Regions from separate parts of the Embleya sp. NBC_00888 genome, predicted to be linked through region 2. Evidence: riboswitches for the same ligand, from Rfam matches in the RefSeq annotation. Region 2 holds a riboswitch; the other holds the start of a gene.
The links. A riboswitch is a leader RNA that binds a small molecule or an ion and turns the genes downstream of it on or off. The one in region 2 is predicted to bind FMN.
Positions count from the first base shown of each region.

Region 1: linked by a shared signal. The riboswitch ahead of ribD (bifunctional diaminohydroxyphosphoribosylaminopyrimidine deaminase/5-amino-6-(5-phosphoribosylamino)uracil reductase RibD) and the one ahead of OG948_RS43570 (NADP-dependent oxidoreductase) in region 2 are both predicted to bind FMN.

Region 1 covers NZ_CP108784.1:7,264,439-7,269,598, reverse strand. The annotation lists gene OG948_RS30895 (nicotinamide riboside transporter PnuC) at 1-275, opposite strand, end outside; gene OG948_RS30890 (riboflavin synthase) at 272-883, opposite strand; gene ribD (bifunctional diaminohydroxyphosphoribosylaminopyrimidine deaminase/5-amino-6-(5-phosphoribosylamino)uracil reductase RibD) at 887-1,963, opposite strand; FMN riboswitch at 2,126-2,271, opposite strand; gene rpe (ribulose-phosphate 3-epimerase) at 2,460-3,134, shown strand; gene OG948_RS30875 (class I SAM-dependent methyltransferase) at 3,287-4,060, opposite strand; gene OG948_RS30870 (hypothetical protein) at 4,162-4,863, opposite strand; gene OG948_RS30865 (RsmB/NOP family class I SAM-dependent RNA methyltransferase) at 5,154-5,160, opposite strand, start outside.
Region 2 covers NZ_CP108785.1:2,109,122-2,114,281, reverse strand. The annotation lists gene OG948_RS43580 (zinc-binding dehydrogenase) at 1-919, shown strand, start outside; gene OG948_RS43575 (LysR family transcriptional regulator) at 914-1,813, opposite strand; gene OG948_RS43570 (NADP-dependent oxidoreductase) at 1,961-2,962, opposite strand; FMN riboswitch at 3,372-3,502, opposite strand; gene OG948_RS43565 (hypothetical protein) at 3,750-3,974, shown strand; gene OG948_RS43560 (glutamate--cysteine ligase) at 4,226-5,160, shown strand, end outside.

The sequences.
Region 1 (5,160 bases), on a different replicon from region 2:
TCGCCGGTGTCGCGCCGGCCGCGGGCCCAGCGCCACCAGCCGTAGCCGGCCGCGATGATGATGACGACGTTGCGCATCGCGCTGCCGCCCAGGTGCACCGAGGTGTTGGCGGCGATCAGCAGTGCCGCGCCGAGGATCTGCACCGGCCACGCCCACAGGTTGCGGCGCAGCGCGAGCCCCACGGTGGCCAGCGACGCGATCTGACCGAGCAGGTCGGACCACGGCACCGGCTTGTCGGCGACGGTGAACGCGGCGTCGTTGAGCCAGCCGATCACGATGTCCCCCCGTGTGTGCCCAGCCGTTCGACGTACTTGGCGATGATGTCGACCTCGAGGTTGACCGGGTCGCCGACGGTCTTGACGCCCAGCGTGGTCAGCGCGAGCGTGGTCGGGATCAGGCTGACGGTGAAGCTCGCGTCGTGCGCGCGCACGACGGTGAGGCTGATGCCGTCCACGGTGATCGAGCCCTTGTCCACCACGTAGCGGGCCAGGTGCGCGGGCAGCGCGATCTCCACGACCTCCCACTCCTCGCCGGGCGTGCGGGCGAGGATCTCGCCGGTGCCGTCGACGTGGCCCTGCACGAGGTGGCCGCCGAGCCGTCCACCGAGCACCATCGGGCGCTCCAGGTTGACCCGCGCGCCGGTGGTGAGCGCGCCCAGGCTCGACTTGTCCAGCGTCTCCTGCATCACGTCCGCGGTGAAGGTGGCCTCGACCGGGTCGACCTTGTCGTCCACGACGGTCAGACACACCCCGTTGACGGCGATCGAGTCGCCGTGCCGGGCGCCGGTGGTGACGACGGGGCCGCGGATGGTGATCCGGGCCGAGTCGGTCAGCCGCTCGATGGCCACGATCTCGCCGAGTTCCTCAACGATTCCGGTGAACATGCGTCAGGACTCCTTCGTTCGGCCGGCGGATTCCGGCCGGGGGCGGGCGGTGATGCGGATGTCGGTGCCAAGGCGCGCGACGTCGTCGACGTCCAGTCGCAACACCTCGGAGATGGTGCCGATTCCGGCCGGTCCCAGGGCGGCGGGCCCGGCGCCGAGCAGGGCGGGGGCGAGGTAGCCCACGACGGTGTCGATCAGGCCGGCCGCGGCGAACGCGCCGGCCAGGGTCGGACCGCCTTCGAGCAGCACGGCGCGTACGTCGCGCGCGTACAGCTCCTTCAACAACGCGGGCAGGTCCAGGCCGGCGTCGGCGCGCGGCACGCGCAGTACGGCGGCCTCGGGCAGGTGGGCGGCGTCCGCGTCGGGTCCGACCGCGATCAGGGTGGGCGCCGCGTCGTCCAGGACCCGGGCGTTCGCCGGGGTGCGGGCGTGCGTGTCCACGATCACCCGCAGCGGCTGCCGGACGTCGGGGACCTCGCGGACGGCCAGGTGCGGGTCGTCGGCGAGCAGGGTGCCGGAGCCGGCCAGCACCGCGTCCACGCTCGCGCGCAGGGTGTGCACGTCCGCGCGGGCGGCGGCGCCGGTGATCCAGCGGCTGCTGCCGTCGGCGGCGGCGCTGCGGCCGTCCAGGGTGGCGGCGTACTTCCAGGTGACGTGCGGGCGGCCCAGTCGGGTCGCGGTCAGCCAGGCCCGGTTGCCCGCCTCGGCCTCGGCGACCAGCAGGCCGCCCTCGGCGTCGACGCCCGCCGCGCGCAGCACCGCGCCGCCGCCGGCCGCGGCCGGGTTGGGGTCGGCGACCGCGTAGCGCACCCGGCGGATGCCGGCGTCGATCAGGGCCTGGGTGCACGGGCCGGTGCGGCCGGTGTGCGAGCAGGGTTCGAGGGTGACCAGGGCGGTGCCGCCGCGGGCCGCGGATCCCGCCGCGCGCAGTGCCTCGACCTCGGCGTGCGGGGCGCCGGCGCGGGTGTGGAAGCCCTCGCCGACCACGGTGCCGTCCGCGCCGAGCACGACGCAGCCGACCACGGGATTGGGGCTGGTGTGTCCCAGGGCGCGGCTCGCCAGCGAGATGGCGCGGCGCATCGCGGCGGTCTCGTCGACCGGCGGGGTGGTGTTGCCCTGCACCTCGTGCCTCCTCGCGATTCGACGCGGGGCACCGGGGTGTTTTCGGGCAGGACGGCACGACGCAGTGACGTGCGGCGATGAGGGCGCACCGAGGGTACGCGAACACGCCGCAGTCGCTCGCCGCGCGCTGCCTCCCATCCGGACTTTGACCGTCGGTACCGGAATTCCACCGGTTCAGCCGGCCGTCGCTCCACTGGTGTGGGGCGTCGACCGGGTCGCGGACTGTAACCGCCGGTTCGGATTTTCACCGACCCCGGAGCGCGCGTACGTGACTTTCGTACACCTCGAAGTGTGCCACGACGGCCGACAACGTTGACCTTGAGCAACCTGTGCCGTCCGTCACGGTGCGTTCGTATACCGGAACACGACTGCGGCGTGGATGATCTGACGTGTCGTCAGCTCGGTGGCCGAAGGCGGTGCCGAAGCACTGTGGCGGCGATGAGATTCTGTGCGCATGACCGTGCAGATCAATCCGAGCATCCTGTCCGCCGACTTCGCCCGCCTCGCCGACGAGGTCGCGCAGGTGCGCAACGCCGACTGGCTCCACGTGGATGTCATGGACAACCACTTCGTCCCGAACCTGACCATCGGCCTGCCCGTGGTCGAGAGCCTGATCAAGGCCACCGACACGCCCATCGACATGCACCTGATGATCGAGGACCCGGACCGCTGGGCGCCCGCCTACGCGGAGGCCGGCGCGGGCAGCGTGACCTTCCACGTCGAGGCCGCGACCGCCCCGGTCAAGCTCGCCCGGGATCTGCGGGCCAAGGGCGCGCGGGCGTCGATGGCGCTGCGCCCGGCCACGCCGATCGAGCCGTACGAGGACCTGCTGCCGGAGTTGGACATGCTCCTGGTGATGACGGTCGAGCCGGGTTTCGGCGGGCAGAGCTTCCTGGACATCATGCTGCCTAAGATCCGCCGGACCCGGCAGTTGATCGCCAAGCACGGACTGCAGATGTGGCTGCAGGTGGACGGCGGGGTGTCCGCGAAGACGATCGAGATGTGCGCGGAGGCCGGCGCGGACGTGTTCGTGGCGGGGTCGGCGGTGTTCGACGGGCGCGATCCGGGGGCGGCGGTGGACCGGCTGCGGGCGCTGGCCACGGGGGCTGCGGGGCGCTGCGCGCACTAGGCGGATGTGCTGTGCCCGTCCGCCGGCCCGTTGCGCTGCGTGAACAGGCCGCGGGATTCGGGCTCGGGATGGGGCACCCGGGGCCTCGCGGGCTTCGTCACAAAGAGTGAAGGTTGGGCCTCTCGTCGTCCTCGCCGAGACGGGAGGCCCTTTCAGCGTTTCGTCGACCAGAGGGTCCAGTGGTCGCTCTCGTGGATCGCGGTGGAGGCGGGGAGCCGGGCCTGGATGTAGGCGGCCAGGTCGTCGAGTTCGGGGTCGGTGAGCTCGTGCAGGATCGAGCGGCCGGTGCGGGCGCGCAGGTCGGCGGCGACCTCGCGGGCGTCGGCGTACTCGCGGCGGGTCTCGGTCAGCGCGCTGGTGCGCACCGCGTCGAAGCCGGCCTCGCGCAGCGCGCGCTCGACCGCCTCGGCGGTGGGGCGGCGGGCCGCCTCGACGGCGAGCAGGGCGGGGAACCGCTCGAAGAACCAGCCGCGCGGGTGGTTCGGCGTCCCGGGGCGGGTGACGTCGGACAGGGTGCGGTCCTGCACGATCAGCGTGCCGCCGGGGGCGAGCAGTCGACGGGCCTCGCGAAAGCAGCGGGCGAGGTCGTCGAGGTGATGGACCAGGGCCCGCGCGAAGACGATGTCGGCGCCGTTGTCGGGCAGTCCGGTGGCGTACGCGTCGCCCTGCCGGAAGGACGATCCCACGCGCTCGCCCGCCCGCTCCCGCGCGCCGGACAACATCGCGGCGGAGAAGTCCACCCCGACCGCGCTCGCCGCGCCCAGGTCCAGCCACGCGCTCGTGTACACCCCGCCGCCGCAGCCCACGTCCACCACCCGCGCGCCGGCCGGGCGGACCAGTTCGCGTACCAGGTCCGCCCACTCCGTGCCGGGGGTGCGTCGGGCGTAGGTGAGGCGGTTGGCGTCGCTGTGGAAGTCGATGGGCATGGTCGCGCTCCCGATGGTGCGAAGAAGAAACAAGTATCTTGATGTCAAGATACTTCGGGACGGGAGGGTCGCTCAAGGGTCTCCCGCGCCGCGTGCCGGCGTCAGGCGGGTGCGCGGCGGCGGCGCCAGGCCAGGTAGGCGCAGGCGCACACGGTGACGCCGGCCATCGCGGCGATGTGCTCGCGGCCGGCCAGGTTCGGCTTGGCCACGACCTCGGCGATCATCAGGATCCACACGCCGGCGAGCAGGATCGGCGCGCGGCGCACCATCGCGATGCACACCACCAGGCCCACCACCGCGGCCGAGGGGCCGGTGTCCAGGACGTCGCCGTGTCGGGCGTCGATGCCCAGCAGATGGTCCGGGCCGAGCGCGATCATCACCCGCGCGGTCAGCGTGCCGCACAGGGTGGCCAGATACGCGATCACCAGGGTTCGCCGTGCGCCCAGGTCGAGTTCGGCCACTCCGAACAGGATCAGCACCTGGACCAAGGCGCCCCACACCGGCAGGTCCGGCGCCGGGACGAACAGTGACACGGGGGTGCGCAGCAGCGCGAGCGGCAGCGGGATGCCCGCGCTCACGCCGCCGAGGACGCGCACCACGTCGCCGCCCCACGCGGTACGCCAGGCGAGCCAGAAGCCGAGGGTCAGCAGCACCGTGCAGCAGGTGAGCGGGATCGCCCACACGCCGTGCGCGCGCAACTCGCGTGCCGGAACCGCGGTGAGCCTGCCCCACTCGCCGCGGACCGCTCCCCCGGTACGGGCGAGCAGGCCGGGGCGCGGGGTGCTGGGGACGAGCGTGGACATGGGTACGGCGGCTCCTGCGGTGGCGGCTGCCGGCCGCCCTCGGATTTCCTGGGACCCGAGGGACGACCGGTGCGGCCGAGCCGAAAGTGATGACCGCCCTCGCCGTTATGCCCCGCTTGTACCGAATTCAGCCACGGGTCACCCGTCCGTGCGGGTGATCGCGCGACGCGTGTGGGTGAACAGCCACCCGCGTGGGTGGCGGCGCGGGCCTCGGGCCGGCCCGAGCCGCGCGGCGAAGCGCCGGCCGGCCCGGGCCCTCGGATGCGAAGCGCCGGCCGACCCTCGGGTGCTCAGCCC
Region 2 (5,160 bases):
GGCCGACGCGCCGGACCCGCGCCCGCGGGAGCACCAGGTACTGGTCGCGGTCGCCGTCTTCTCGCTCAACTTCGGTGAGATCGCCTATCGCCCGAGCGGCGAACCGACCGGACACGTCCCCGGCTGGGACGCCGCCGGGATCGTCGCGCGCGCCGCGGCCGACGGCTCCGGACCCGAGGTGGGCACCCGCGTGGTCACCTTCGGCTGGGACGGCGCGTGGGCCGAACTGCGCGCCGCCGACACCACGAACCTGGCCGTCGTCCCCGAGGCGGTCGACCTGGGCGTCGCCGCCGCCCTTCCGGTCGCCGGCGTCACCGCGCTCCAGGCCGTCCGCCGACTGGGCTCGGTGCTCGGCCGCCGGGTCCTGGTCACCGGCGCCTCCGGCGGCGTCGGCCGGTTCGCCGTACAACTCGCCGCGCTCGCCGGCGCGCACGTGATCGCCTCGGTCGGCTCGCTCGAACGGGCGGAAGGGCTGGAGGAGTTGGGCGCGGCCGAGATCGTGCTCGGGCCCGGCGCGTTGTCGGCTCCCGTGTACGGCGTGCTCGACAACGTCGGCGGGCCGCAACTGGCCGAGGCGTTCTACCGGCTGGAGGCGGACGGGGTGGTGCAGGCGATCGGCCGGGCGGCCCGGCAGCCGACCACCATCGACTTCGAGGTGGCCGGCACCAACTCCGCGCGCGGCCGACTGGAGAACTTCAACGTCGCGACGCCCTTCGCGGACGACCTCGCGGTGCTGCTCGGGTTGCTGGAATCGGGTCGACTCAGGCCGCAGATCGGCTGGCGGGGCCCGTGGCAGCAGGCGGAACTCGCCGCCGACGCGCTGCTGTCCCGCCGGGTCCGGGGCAAGGCGGTGCTGGACGTGCCGATCACCGGGCAGTGGGCGGCGGAGCAGCGGGGAGCGCAGGACGCCGGGTCATGACGCGGTACGGGTGCGGCTGAGCGCGACGGCCCGGTCGTTGAACGCGCGCACCCGTTCCGTCTCGTGGGCCTTGCGCCAGATCAACCCCCATTCGATCGGCGGGGCGTCGGCGATCCGGACGTAGCTGACGTCGGGACGGACGTAGAAGCGGTTCACCTGGTCGCCCACCGTGAACGCGCCCTCGCCGGCGCCCACCAGGGCGAGTGCTTCCAGGAAGGTGGTGGCGGGCCGGCCGTGGGCGATCGGTCGGCCCGCGGGGGTGCGGGAGGGGACCCGGTCCTCGGCGACCGAGGGCGGGCAATTGGCCGGCATGCGCAACAGCGTGACGTCGGCCAGATCCTCCTGTCCGATCTCGGTGCGGGAGGCCAACGGGTGCTCGCGCGGGAGCGCCAGGTAGCGGGTCTCGGCCCACAGGGTGGGACCGATCACCAGATCGGGATCGGCGAACGGGCGGGTGACCAGCACCAGATCGGAGTTGTGCGCGCGCAGGCCGGCGATCGAGGTGTTCATCTGGAACTCCTGGAGGTCCACCTCCGAGGTCGGGTGCTCCGCGCGGAAGGCACGGACCACCTCCAACAGGAACCGGCCGCCGGCCGCGCCCAGGAAGCCGACGTGCAGCGGGCCGTCGAAGCCTTGGGCGGCCATGATCGCCTTCCCCACGGCCCGCTCGATCTGCTCGTGGCCGGGCCGCAGGTCGTCGTGGAACCGGCAGCCGAGCGGGGTGAGCGCGACCCGGCGGCTGGTGCGCTCGAACAGCCGGGCGCCGATCCCGCGTTCCAACTTCGCGATGGTCTGACTCATCCGGCCGGTGGAGATGCGCAGCCGCTCGGCGGCACGGCCGAAGTGCAATTCCTCGACGAGGGTGAGAAAAGCCTCGATTTCGTAGCGTTCCACGGATCCTCGTCCAGATCGTCGTGCAGGGCCCGAGCATGATCTCAGGTGGGCTCGGCGGGCGGTCGCCAGGGCGTGTCCGCGATCGCCCGGCGGGAAATCGCGGACACGCCCCGGGCCGTCGCGGGTCGACGCGCGGCCGCGCCGGCGTCAGTGGTCCAGCCGCACCAGCATCTTGCCGATGTTCTCGCCGCGCAGCAGTGCGATCAGCGCCTCCGGGGCCCGCCGCAGGCCGGAGAGCGCGGTGTGCCGGGTGCGCAGGGTGCCGTCGGCCAGGAGGGGTGCGGCCAACTTCGTCCATTCCTCGGCGAGCCCGAAGTACGAGGTGACGGCCATGCCGCGCAGGGTGAGCTCCTTGGTGGCGGTGGCGAAGATGTTGGTGGGTCCGGGCAGCGGACCGGTGGCGTTGTAGCCGGAGATCGCTCCGACCACGGCGATCCGGCCGCCGACCCGGGCGGCGTCGATGGCGGCCTCCAGGTGCGCGCCGCCGACGAGTTCCACGGTCAGGTCGACGCCGTCGGGGGCTGCCCGGGCGAGGTCCTCGCGCAGTCGGCCCCGGGTGTGGTCGATGCCGACGTCGAAGCCGAACTCCTCGGTGAGGAGTCGGGTCTTCTCCGCCCCCTCGGTCGAGCCGATCACCGTGGCCGCGCCCAGTCGGCGGGCCAGTTGTCCGGCGACGCTGCCGGTGGCGCCGGCGGCGGCCGAGACGTAGACCACGTCGCCGGGCCGCACCGGCAGTACCCGGGTCAGCGTCGCGTAGGCGGTCAGGCCGGTACTGCCCAGCGCGCCCAGGTGCGTCTCCACCGCGGCGACCGCGTCGGCGCCCAGCACGGCGTACTCGCGCCATCCGGCGAAGTGCGACACGATCGTGCCGACCGGGAGGTCCTCCGCGCGGGAGGCGACCACTTCGCCGACGGCGCCGCCGGCGAGCGGCTCGCCGACGACGAACGGCGGCACGTACGCGTCGGCGTGCATCCATTCGCGGGTGAACGGATCCACCGACATCCAGGTGTTGCGCACGAGGACCTGGCCGGCTTCCGGCTCGCGAACCTCGGTCCGGGCGAACTCGAAGTCCTCCGCGCGGGGTTCGCCCACGGGACGACTCGCCAGGCGTACTTCGAGGCCGTCCGGACGGCGGGTGGGGGAGGGCATGCTGCTCCGATGCTCGAACCGGGTGGGGGCGGGCGGCAGTCACCGATCCCGACCGGGCCGCCGCCGATGTCCTCAACTCTCCACCGGCGCACCGCTCCCGATCAACGTCGATCCGCCGCGCCTTCGTTGACCCACGCTCAACGATCGCGCGGGCCCGACATCGACGCCGCCCGACCGGTCCGCTCCCCACGTGTCGCCCGGGACTCGGCGGGTGGGTGGGAGTCCCGGCCGGGACGCGGAGCGCCGAGCCCGGACGGGCGTTCGACGCATGCCGCAGGGGACGGCCACGGCGTACGAGAGGTTCGGAATCCGCCAACGGCCCGTTCCCCCGTGCGCCGACGCCGTTCCGGGGGAGCGAGCACGTTCGTCCCGCGTCCGGGCAGGGCCCGATCACGGGGTCGACGTGTCGCCGCGCACTGCCTTCCATCCGGACTCTCACCGTCGGTCCCGGAGTCTCACCGGGTCAACCGGCCGCCGGCCGCGGTCGGGTCGCGGACTGTCACCGCCGGTTCGGAATTTCACCGACCCCGGAGCGCGCGAACACTCGGCGCGAGCCTTCCACGCCGCGTGCCCGCGTCGATACGTGTCGCGCGTCACCGAGAGTGGGCCGGGCGTACGGAACGCGGGTGGCGTTCACCCGCACGGCCCAAGCCGTCGATCGGGATTGTGCCTGATCGGGTGCCCGGAGCCCCGGATCGCCCCTCGGCCGGGAAGCGCTGGGCGTGCGGGCCGAGCCCACAGCGGATTACATGGTGAGGTCGATGGATCTCACGACACGGGAGCGGACATGCACGTGATGAGAGCGGTCCAGGACGCACAAAGCGTGGTGTGGCACGCGATGGAGAGCGAGGACGTCGCGATGTGCGGGGTGACGTTGCCCCCCAGCCGGGATGTGGACGGCGCCCGGCGACGGGAGACGTTCTGCGGTCCGTGCATGAGCGAGGTCGAGCGGACCATAAACCCCGTCGCGAAACTCTCCGACGACTGTGCCGACGAGGGGACGCCGGTCTGAGTCACGGGTCCGACCAAGGGCGCCGCGCCTGCGGCGCCCTTGGCGTGCGAGTCGCGGGTCCGCGCGTCGCGGCGGGGATGCGGCAGCTGGGGCGGCGGGTGGGCGCCGCTCGACCGACGGCGGCGGTGCCTCGTCGGTGGTCACGGTTGGAAGGAGTCCACGATGGTGTGCTCGACCGCGGGGCAACGGGTGGCCCCCGTACGCCGTGCGCTCGGTCGCGGAGCCGTGCCCGTCGTGGTCGGGGGGCGGCCGTGATCACGCTCGGCGTCGAGGAGGAGTACCTGCTCGTGGATCCCGTCGACGGCCTGCCGGTGCCGATGGCCGAGGCGGTTCGGGCGGCGGCGGATCTGCAACCGGCGGTGGCCGGCGGCGAGATCCAGCCCGAGTTGTTGCAGATGCAGGTCGAGGTCGCCACACCGGTGTGCGAGACCCTCGACGAGGTCGGCGGCCACCTGCTGCGGCTGCGTCACTCGGTGGCCGCCGCGGCCGAAGAAGCGGGATGCCTCCTGGTCGCGTCCGGGTCCTCGCCCTTCGGCCCCGGCCCCCCGGCCGAGGTCACCGACCGAATCCGCTACCGATCGCTGCGTTCGGACGCCCCGCGCCTGGTCGACGAGATGTTCATCAACGGGATGCACGTCCACGTCGCGGTCCCCGATCGGGACGCGGGCGTGACCGTGCTCAATCGGCTGCGCCCGTGGCTGCCGCTGCTGGTGGCGATGTCCGCGAACTCCCCGCTGTGGGAGGGCGGCGACACCGGCTTCGCGAGTTGGCGCACCATCGTCTTCGGCCGCTGGTCGGTCAGTGGGGTCCCGCCCGCCTTCGTCGACGCGAACGACTACGACGCCAGGATCGACGACCTGCTGAACGCGGGCGTGCTGCGCGACCGGGCCCGGGTCTACTGGCAGATCCGGCTCTCCGACCGCTATCCCACGGTCGAGGTTCGGGCGATGGACGTGCAGCTCAGGGTGGACGACGCGGTGATGCTCGCGGGCATCGTCCGGGCCCTGGTGACCACCGTGCTGCGGGACGCGACGGCCGGGCAGCCGTCGCCTCGACCCGCCCCCGAGCTCGTCGCGGCGGCGCAGTGGTACGCCGCGCGGCACGGCCTGACCGACGTGCTGGTCGACCCGTACACGCCGCACCGCCTCAAGGCCGGTGAGCTGGTCGGCCGGTTGATCGAGTACGT